Regions from separate parts of the Planococcus kocurii genome, predicted to be linked through region 3. Evidence: riboswitches for the same ligand, from Rfam matches in the RefSeq annotation. Region 3 holds a riboswitch; each other region holds the start of a gene.

Region 1 (3,282 bases), 1.5 Mb from region 3:
GACTCGCTGGAAATCCGGTGCCAACAAAGCGAAGAGTTTTAAACCGTATACCAGCAAAAATACTAAAAAAGCGGACGAGCCGAAAACAGAAAAAGAACTAGCTTCTGAATGGGTCGATGCATAGATAGGAAAGTAGAGAGAGTTGCTTAACCGGCAACTCTTTTTAATTTGATGTGAACTTCTAGTGGACGATAAGAAATTTCTGTCTTATAAGTGATGAAAGGATTAAGAATAGATCAGCTGTTTTTACGTGTTACTTAACACTGAAAGTTTTCTCGAAAAAGTGTAAAATAGGATGTAGATAGTTTCCGAAACGGAAGGGGTGAAGGGATATGCCGAATGCACCAACTTCGTTAGCAAGTATTCCAGAAAAAGAAAAAATGTATCAGGACATTGTGAATTATTCTGACGAAACAACAATTATCCATTCAAATCAGAAGGTTTTATATATAAACCAATCAGGTGCTGAATTTTTTAAAGCGAAGCAAGAAGAAGTTGTGGGCGCAGATGTAGTAGAGGTCTTTACAGACGACTACAAAGAATTAATTACGAAGCGAATTCAAAAAGGGATGGAAAATCGTACAATTGGAGAGTTGATGGAAACGACTGTTAGACGTTTTGACGGGACTTTAGCCGATGTTGAATTGTATTGTTACCCAGTTCAGTACGGAGAAACGGTAGCCATCCAGTCCACTATGCGTGATATCACGCTTCAGAAAAAAATGTCGCATGACTTACGCCAACTTAAAAACGAAATTTCAGCACCAATTGTTCCGATTATTGATGGACTAGCTGTGTTGCCACTTGTAGGATCAGTCGATGGGGATCGGAGTATGCGCCTGCTGGATATTATCCCGCAGAAAGTTCAAGGAGAAAATTTGCATTGTCTCATTATTGATGTTTCAGGGATTTATAATATTGATAATGTGGTTGCAGAATTTCTATACAAAATTGATCAAATCATGCGCTTGTTAGGCATTCAGCTTATTTTTACAGGAATTCGTCCTGAACTGGCATTAAAAGCTGTCGATGTGCGCGTAGACTTTAGCAAACTAAAGACAATGAGTACCGTAAAACAAGCGTTAAAACAATATTTGACGGCTAATTAACACGAGTTTGTAAATAGTCTTGTTAAAAGTATGAAAGTGGTTTATAGTGTATAGATACAACATTTAGTGTTTTTTATTATTCAGATAACTATATGTAGTGAAAATAGTGATAAAGGTGCCTGAAAAGGCTTAAAAGGGAATCCGGTAATACCGGAGCTGTACCCGCAACTGTAAGTGCTGACGAGCTATCACAATCCACTGTCCAATGGACGGGAAGGAGATAGCAGAGGATGACGCACAAGCCAGGAAACCTGCCTTTGTTCTAAGTTTATGATCTTCTCCGGGAGTTGAGAAGGATAACGAAGATATTCTGCGCGAGCAGCTATTTTTTGCTGCCTTTCTCCGCTATTCTGCGTTTTCCACCCCATCCTCCCTGAGAGGATGGGTTTTTTTGTTTTACATAGAAGGAGGAAATGCAATCATGACAGAACCATTAGCAGCAGGTGTGGCAAGAACCATTCAAACAAAGTTAGTGTTGCCACCTGATACGAATCATTTAGGAACGATATTCGGTGGAACCGTACTCGCGTATATTGATGAAATTGCCGCTATTACTGCCATGAGGCACAGCGGAAAAGCAGTCGTTACAGCTTCGATTGATACGGTGAATTTTTTATCTTCCGCTAAAGTAGGGGACATTTTCATCTTAGAAGGTGTTGTAATATCGACAGGAAGAACATCGATGGAAGTGTATGTTAAAGCAGAATGTCAGCAGATTGAAACCGGCAATAGAAATTTGACGACGACAGCTATTTTGACAATGGTTGCAGTCGACAGTGACGGCAAACCGACACCGGTCGTTGGTGTTATACCAGAAACTCCTGCTGAAAAAGAATTATTTAAAAGCGCACAGGAGCGGAAACAGCGACGCATGAAAGTGAACGAATTCGCAAAGGAGTTATGCTGATATGAATATGAAAACAGATACAACAGAAATGGACGCAGTAGAAAAAGCGCTCAAGCGAGCAACTGAGGTTTATGGACTAGATACGCGCGAGCTACTAGAGCGAGCAGCAAAACTCGCTGAACAAGCAAAAGGCGAGCAATCCTTACTTTATGCATTAAATCGTATCACAATGGACGAGCCAGACTGGACTTACGTAGCGGCAGAGTTGTATGTCAGTGATTTGTATAAGAAAGCCGCAAGCAGCCGCAATTATTCCGCTACTGAAAAATATGGTGACTTTTATGAGTTAATCAAAGCATTAACACAAGTCGGGATCTACTCAAAAGAGCTCTTAGCTTCTTATTCTCAAGAAGAGATTACAGAAATAGGTCAAGAAATCGAGCCGAGTCGGGATTTGCTATTTAACTACATCGGTTTGTTTTTACTGGCAGATCGTTATTTGGCAAAAGACTATGAAGGGCAGTTGTTTGAACTTCCGCAAGAGCGCTTTTTAGTTATTGCCATGACGTTAATGCAAAATGAGCCGCAAGAGCGTCGATTAGAGCTCGTTAAAGAAGCGTATTGGGCGATGAGTCATTTGTATATGACCGTTGCGACTCCAACTTTATCGAATGCAGGTAAAAGTTTTGGGCAATTGTCTTCGTGTTTTATCGATACGGTAGACGATTCTTTAGACGGCATTTACTTAAACAACTGGGATATCGCGCGCCTTAGTAAAGATGGTGGGGGCATCGGCATTTATTACGGCAAAGTGCGAGCGTTAGGCTCAGACATTAAAAAATTCAAAGGCAATTCTTCGGGTGTCGTACCGTGGATTCGTTTGCTTAATGATACAGCGGTCAGTGTCGATCAGCTAGGTCAGCGTCAAGGAGCAGTCGCGATTTACTTAGACGTCTTCCATAAAGACATTATGAACGGCTTCTTGGATTTGAAAACCAATAATGGCGACGAGCGCCGCAAAGCACATGATATTTTCACAGGTGTATCAATTCCAGATTTGTTTATGGAGCGTCTGCAAGAAAAAGACGAAAACGGACGCAGTATTGGGGAATGGCATACGTTCTGTCCACACCAAGTCAAGCAAGTGATGGGCTGGAAAGATGCGAATGGCAACGCATTAGGACTTGAAGATTTTTACGATGAAAAAGATTCCAAATACTTTAGCGAAAAATACCAAGAAGCAGTTGATCATCCGTTATTGCCGCGTAAAACGTATCGCGCAATGGAAATTATGGCGCGCATCATGGTGTCTCAGCTAGAAACTGG
Region 2 (3,282 bases), 1.1 Mb from region 3:
TTTGCGGAAGCAATCGAAAAAGCAGAGTTAACAACAGAATCAGTTGAAGTACAGTTGGAATCACCGAGAGATAAAACAAATGGCGATTATGCAACGAATATTGCGATGCAATTAACACGTTTGGCGAAAAAGCCACCTCGTGCAATTGCCGAAGCGATTGTAGCAAATCTTGATAAAGATGCAGCGAACATCCAAACAGTAGATATTGCTGGACCCGGATTTATCAACATTACAATCAAAAAAGATTATTTGCAGGACGTTGTCAAAACGGTACTAGAGCAAAAAGTAGATTACGGGCGTTCAACGGCAGGCGGCAATGAGCGCATCCAAGTCGAGTTTGTTTCGGCTAATCCAACTGGAGACCTGCATTTAGGGCATGCGCGTGGCTCGTCAGTCGGCGATTCGCTATGCAACATTCTAGACTTGGCTGGATATGATGTATCTCGTGAATATTATATTAACGATGCCGGTAACCAAATTAACAATTTGGCTTTATCGATCGAAGCGCGTTATTTTGAAGCACTTGGCAAAGGCGACAGCATGCCAGAAGATGGCTACCGTGGCCAAGATATTAAAGACATCGCAGAAGCGCTGGTTCAAGAACATGGCGATAAATTTGTTAGCATGACGCATGAAGAGCGTTTTGAAACATTCCGTCAACACGGGTTAAAAGTGGAATTAGCTAAACTGCAACAAGATTTAGCAAACTTCCGCGTTGAGTTTGATGAATGGTACCCAGAATCATCCTTATACAAAAACGGTAAAATCGATGAAGCATTAGCTAAGCTCCGTGCAAATGGTCATGTCTTTGAAGAAGAAGGCGCTACATGGTTCCGGTCAACAACATTTGGAGATGACAAAGATCGTGTCTTAATTAAAAATGATGGCACGTATACGTATTTAATGCCGGATATTGCCTACCATGAAGATAAATTGCAACGCGGTTTTGGCAAGCTGATCAACGTTTGGGGTGCTGACCATCACGGTTATATTCCACGGATGAAAGCAGCGATCGAAGCGCTTGGTTATGACCGTGATACACTTGAAGTGAGCATTATTCAAATGGTGCAATTGTACAAAGACGGCGAAAAAATGAAGATGAGTAAACGTACAGGAAAAGCGGTAACGATGCGCGAACTAGTCGAACTAGTTGGACTAGATGCCGTTCGTTATTTCTTCGCGATGCGTTCAGGCGATTCGCATATGGACTTTGATTTGGATTTGGCCGTTTCACAGTCCAACGAAAACCCGGTTTATTACTCGCAATATGCGCATGCTCGTATTAGCTCAATCTTGCGTCAAGCAGAAGAACAAGGTTTACTAGCTTCAGAAGAGCATTTAAACTTGTTGACTTCTGAAAAAGAAATTGATGTTTTGAAAAAAATTGGGGATTTCCCACAAGTCATCGCAGATGCAGCGAAACAACGTGCACCTCACCGTATTACAACGTACATTCAAGAATTGGCGTCAAATTTCCATAGTTTCTACAATGCCAATAAAGTATTAGATGCAGCAAACGCCGAAATGACAAGTGCTCGTTTGGCATTGATCACGGCTGTGAAAACAACGTTAGCGAATGCACTCAAAACAGTCGGCGTCGAAGCTCCTGAAAAAATGTAAGCGAAAGCTAAACGGTTACGTGTATAATGAAACAGAATTAGAACTTAATAGCGATTCATAAAGGTGCTTATGTCTAAGAACATGAGTTAAAAGGGAAGCCGGTTCAACTCCGGCGCGGTCCCGCCACTGTATGTGAGAGGAATTTGCAATATGCCACTGAAGCAATGCTTTGGGAAGGTGCAAACACCAATGATCACAAGCCAGGAGACCTGCCTTTATGACAACACACCCATATGCCTGCGAGGAAAGGCTGGATGCGCATGCTTTTTTATGGCGTCCTTTCAATCCCTCGCAGAACTTTGCGGGGGATTTTGTTTTGTGTCAGTTTTAAGTAGTCCACAAATCAGCGTCCGCCTGCAGCGATTTTTTATAACAAAAACACGACACTCTAGGGGGATTTTAATGATGAACAAGTTTTGGGAGTTTGGAGCAACAGCGGGATTAGCAGCCGTTTTACTAGCAGGATGTGGAGATGCGGCAACACCTGAAGAGGATGTCGAAACACCAGCAGAACCACCGGCAGAAGTAGCGGAAGTTGAATATCCGGTAACCATTACAGATGCAGTCGGAGATGAAATTGTTATTGAAGAAGAGCCAGAAGCTATTGTCTCAATGATTCCATCGAATACAGAAATTGCTTATGAATTAGGATTAGGTGAAAAAATGGTCGGCGTATCCGATTATGATAACTACCCAGAAGAAACAACGGATGTTGAAAAAATTGGGGGACAAGAATTTAATGTAGAAAAAATTATTAGCCTTCAGCCAGACTTAGTACTTGCACACGAATCGGGACTAGGTGTTGGAGATGCTGGATTGCAACAATTACGTGATGCAGGCCTTGACGTATTCGTCGTTCAAAATGCGGCTAGTTTTGAAGAAGTTTACGATTCAATTACAGAAATTGCACAAGCGACAGGAACGATGGAAGCAGCAGAAAAACTAGTTTCAGAAATGGAAGTCCAAGTGGCTGAAATCGAAGAACTGGCAGCAACAATTGAAGAACCCAAAACGGTCTTTTTAGAAGTCGGCAGCCAACCGGACATTTACACAACGGGAAGCGGCACATTCATGGATGAAATGTTGACATTGATTAATGCGGAAAACGTTGCTGGCGAATTAGAAGGATGGGTTATTATGGACCCAGAAGCAATCGTTGCAGCAAATCCGGATGTTATGATCACGACAGAAGGCGATTATGTTGAAGATGCAGTCGGTCAAATTAAAAAACGTGGCGGCTTTGCAGAAGTAACAGCTGTTAAAGAAGATGCCATCTACAGCTTAAATTCGGATATGCTCACTCGTTCAGGACCACGTTTAACTGCAGGACTAATGGAAATGGCACAGGCAGTTTATCCTGATGTTTTCAATGAGTAAACATCTAGTAGCATACAGCGTCTCTCTGCTGATTTTAGTAGGAGCCGTATTGCTCGGGGTGACCGTTGGAACGGTTTCTATTTCACCAGTTGTGCTGTGGAATCCGTCATCAGATGAAGCGGCGGCCAATATTTTATGGAATATTCGCATGCCTCGCGTAATTTTGGCAGGGCTTGTTGGAGCAGCGCTAGCGATTGCGGGTGCTGCGTTCCAAGGGCTTTTAAAAAATCCATTGGCCGATCCTTACACCCTGGGAGTGTCTTCCGGTGCCTCAGTCGGCGCTGT
Region 3 (3,282 bases):
AAGATTGTAAACATGGAACCAAACCTAAAAGTACAGACGAGCAGCAGGACAGTACTGAAGAGGCATTTATCGCACGGGCTGTTTATCGCGAATTGGACAATCCGTTATCCATTAAGGCGTTTTTTAGCGACATAGAGCCTTTACTGCCCGTAAAATACGCGGCATTTCAAGAAGATGCTAGTGGCAATTCAGGTTATTTGTATCCATGCAATGAAGAACTGGCGATGAAATTTTTAGAACTAATTAGCGCCTTAAATATTTTCACCTTGGAAGTCGAACAATTGGAGTTGTCAATGGAAGTGATTAAAAAAACAGAGCATGATCCATTAATCAGCTTGATTGCAGAAGCAGAACTACAAATCAAAATGAAAATGCGTAGAGGTAAAGAACAATTCAGAGAAAGTTTATTGCCGCTTTGGAACGGAGAATGTCCACTTTGTGGAATTGGTATTGACGCTGTGTTGAAAGCGACGCATGCCAAGCCTTGGAAAGACAGCTCAGCTGAAGAACGGCTAGATGCTTTTAATGGCATCTTACTTTGTGCCAATCATGCTGCTTTGTATTCAGCGGGGTTCATCGCATTTACCGGAGGTGGAAGTCTCCGTATTTCGAGTCAAATTCCAGAAGAACATTATCCCACCTACCAATTAAAAAGAGGGATAAAAATACCCGTTTCGCCAGAGCATGCTCTTTATTTAAGATGGCATAAACGAATCGTTTTTGTCGAACTGCCTAAAGTGAAACTGCTGGTCAATCAACAATAATCGTTCGATAAGTATGTCTTTTGTCGTACGACATATGCTACACTAGAAACAAGTGAATAATCATGCAGAAAAAAGGTGCTGATTCGTCAGCATAACAGGGAACTCGGTTAGATTCCGGGGCTGTTTCCGCAACTGTAAGTGCGTATGAAATAAGAAAATGCCACTGTTTAGTGTTACCAACTAAACGGGAAGGTTCTTAAAGTAAAGCGATGCACAAGCCAGGAGACCTACCTTTTTTTGAACGTATTTTTACTCTTCGGAAGATAAGGGAATCATACGGCAACGTTTCTATTTTGACTGCTGAAGTATGTCTCTAAATAGCTATGCCACCGTCCTCTTTTGAGGGCGGCTTTTTGCTGTTTAGAGAGCGTTCAATGCCATGATCTTCACCAAACGGAAGTGAGGTGGAATGATGAAAAAAGACATGCGTTATCTTTGTTATCCATTTATGCGGGAATCCGCAGTTACTGTGGATTTTGAAATTAGGACTGATTCGTTGACTACCCGAATCGGAGAAGCCCTGTCACTGACACAAGATATAGAAGCTATACAACGAGATCTGCAGATTTTACAACCTATGGCTTATCATTTGAACGGCTCAGTTCGCGGTAAAATAGCCGTTCATGAGGAAGACTTGATTGAGCTAAGTAACATGTATGATTATTATGTAAACTTCACAAAGGATAAAATCGGTAATTTTGTTTTGCCGCAAGGAACACACGCTGCATGCGTCCTGCATGTTTGTCGCAGTGAAGCGAAAAAATCAGTAAGGGCCTTGCACAAAGTGAGTTTAGAAAAAGAAATACCGAACATTCTCTTTGATTATGCCAATTTGTTAGCCAACGTGCTGTTTACGATGGCTGTTTATGTTAATCAGCATCACGGAGTGGAAGAAATCCCGTTCGTCAGCAAGTCCTATCCAACTAGACCTAAAAAGAAAGAAGTGACCAATCAACAATGAAAATTTCCTCGTTCAAATACGTAGCTATCGGAGCAGTTGTTTTAACTCTAGGTGCTTGTCAATCAGAAACAACAGAAAAAACAGATGCAGAACCAACGAATAAAGGAGAGGAGCAAGCAAACTATACCGTTACAGATGATTTAGACAACGAGTTGACGTTTGAAAAAGTACCTGAAACAGTTGTCTCACTTATTCCAAGTAATACTGAAATTTTGTATGGCATTGGAGCAGGAGAAAAAGTGATTGGCGCGACTGATTATGATAATTATCCAGCAGAAGCAGCTGAAGTTGAACGTGTTTCAGATTCAGTCGTTTTTAACGCAGAACGCATCATTGAAATGGATCCAGATGTCGTCATCGGTTATTCTACAGGTGCGCCAACCGGTTATGAAGAGTTAGAAGCTGCAGGTATCCAAGTATTTGTTATTGAATCAGCGCAATCTTTTGAAGATGTGTATGGCGACATCGAACAAATTTCGACCGTCATGGGTCTTGAAGACAAAGGGGATACGTTAAATAGCTCAATTCAGCAGCAAATTGAAGAAGTACAAGAAAAAATAGAAGGGGTAGAAGCGAAAAAACAAGTGTTTTTCGAAATCAGTCCTTCGCCCGAAATTTATACAGCAGGTCAAAAAACGTTCCAACAAGAAATACTGAACCATGCCAATGTCGAAAATATCTTTGGTGACCTCGAAGGATGGCCAAAAATTTCAGAAGAAGAAGTCATTACACGAAATCCAGAAATTATCACAACAACGGTTTCTTATACGGAAGATCCAATCGGGGAGATCAAAGCACGTGAAGGCTGGAGCGATATCGAAGCGATTCAAAACGATCAAGTCTTTTTCTTGGATTCTGATATCACATCACGCCCTGGACCGCGCATTGGTGACGCTGTGGAATTAGTAGCTAAAACAATTTACCCAGATTTATTTAACTAAAACACAAAAACTCCTCGCCTTAAAAGCGAGGAGTTTTTTTATGCAGTAAAACATGCCTGAAATCATAGCGTTATTTCAAGCTATCTGGATCTATTCCGAACTCCCTTTTTAATACGTTCCTCTTATCGGCTGGAGACAGCTCGATTTTTGTTTTTTGTCCATTTTCTGAGCGTGTTAACTGATGATCTGACAAAGTAATTCGTCCGTTTTGAGTTGCCCGAGTGACTAAGTCATTGTGTGTAAAAGAAGAGTCTTTAGATACTTGATTAAAGACACATCCTTCATGAAAGTCAACCAGCTGCTTTTCATCTGTTGAAAATCTATAAAGCACTTTTTCGTTCTCTTCATTTTCACGAATCAGATCATAATAAACGTCATCCACTTTTTCGATGCGGTAAGTACCACTGTGATCAGTATGGCGTTCACCACCAAGCGGAATTGGACTCACCGTCGAGTCTCCAAAACCGGCATCTACTAAGTAAAGCGTATCAAACTCCACGAGAATCGCCGCATGCGTATCAGCTTTCGCCCAAGTGCCATTTGGTCTTTGAACGGTTGCCGATATTAGTTTTGCTTGATATCCTAACTGACTGAGAAGCCAGTGAAACAACCCATT

The links. Region 3 has a riboswitch for cobalamin ahead of AUO94_RS00100 (ATP:cob(I)alamin adenosyltransferase). Riboswitches for the same ligand answer to the same signal wherever they lie in the genome.
Region 1: it holds a riboswitch for cobalamin, as region 3 does, so the genes downstream of both, AUO94_RS09690 (acyl-CoA thioesterase) here and AUO94_RS00100 (ATP:cob(I)alamin adenosyltransferase) in region 3, are expected to answer to the same signal.
Region 2: it holds a riboswitch for cobalamin, as region 3 does, so the genes downstream of both, AUO94_RS11930 (ABC transporter substrate-binding protein) here and AUO94_RS00100 (ATP:cob(I)alamin adenosyltransferase) in region 3, are expected to answer to the same signal.

Annotation. Positions count from the first base shown of each region.
Region 1 is NZ_CP013661.2:1,966,897-1,970,178, forward strand. Features, by position in the region: gene AUO94_RS09680 (DUF3934 family protein) at 1-124, shown strand, start outside; gene AUO94_RS09685 (PAS domain S-box protein) at 333-1,109, shown strand; cobalamin riboswitch at 1,206-1,382, shown strand; gene AUO94_RS09690 (acyl-CoA thioesterase) at 1,531-2,016, shown strand; gene AUO94_RS09695 (ribonucleoside-diphosphate reductase subunit alpha) at 2,018-3,282, shown strand, end outside.
Region 2 is NZ_CP013661.2:2,420,120-2,423,401, forward strand. Features, by position in the region: gene argS (arginine--tRNA ligase) at 1-1,620, shown strand, start outside; cobalamin riboswitch at 1,665-1,851, shown strand; gene AUO94_RS11930 (ABC transporter substrate-binding protein) at 2,026-2,997, shown strand; gene AUO94_RS11935 (FecCD family ABC transporter permease) at 2,981-3,282, shown strand, end outside.
Region 3 is NZ_CP013661.2:4,313-7,594, forward strand. Features, by position in the region: gene AUO94_RS00095 (HNH endonuclease) at 1-764, shown strand, start outside; cobalamin riboswitch at 820-1,013, shown strand; gene AUO94_RS00100 (ATP:cob(I)alamin adenosyltransferase) at 1,177-1,725, shown strand; gene AUO94_RS00105 (ABC transporter substrate-binding protein) at 1,722-2,666, shown strand; gene AUO94_RS00110 (arylamine N-acetyltransferase family protein) at 2,737-3,282, opposite strand, start outside.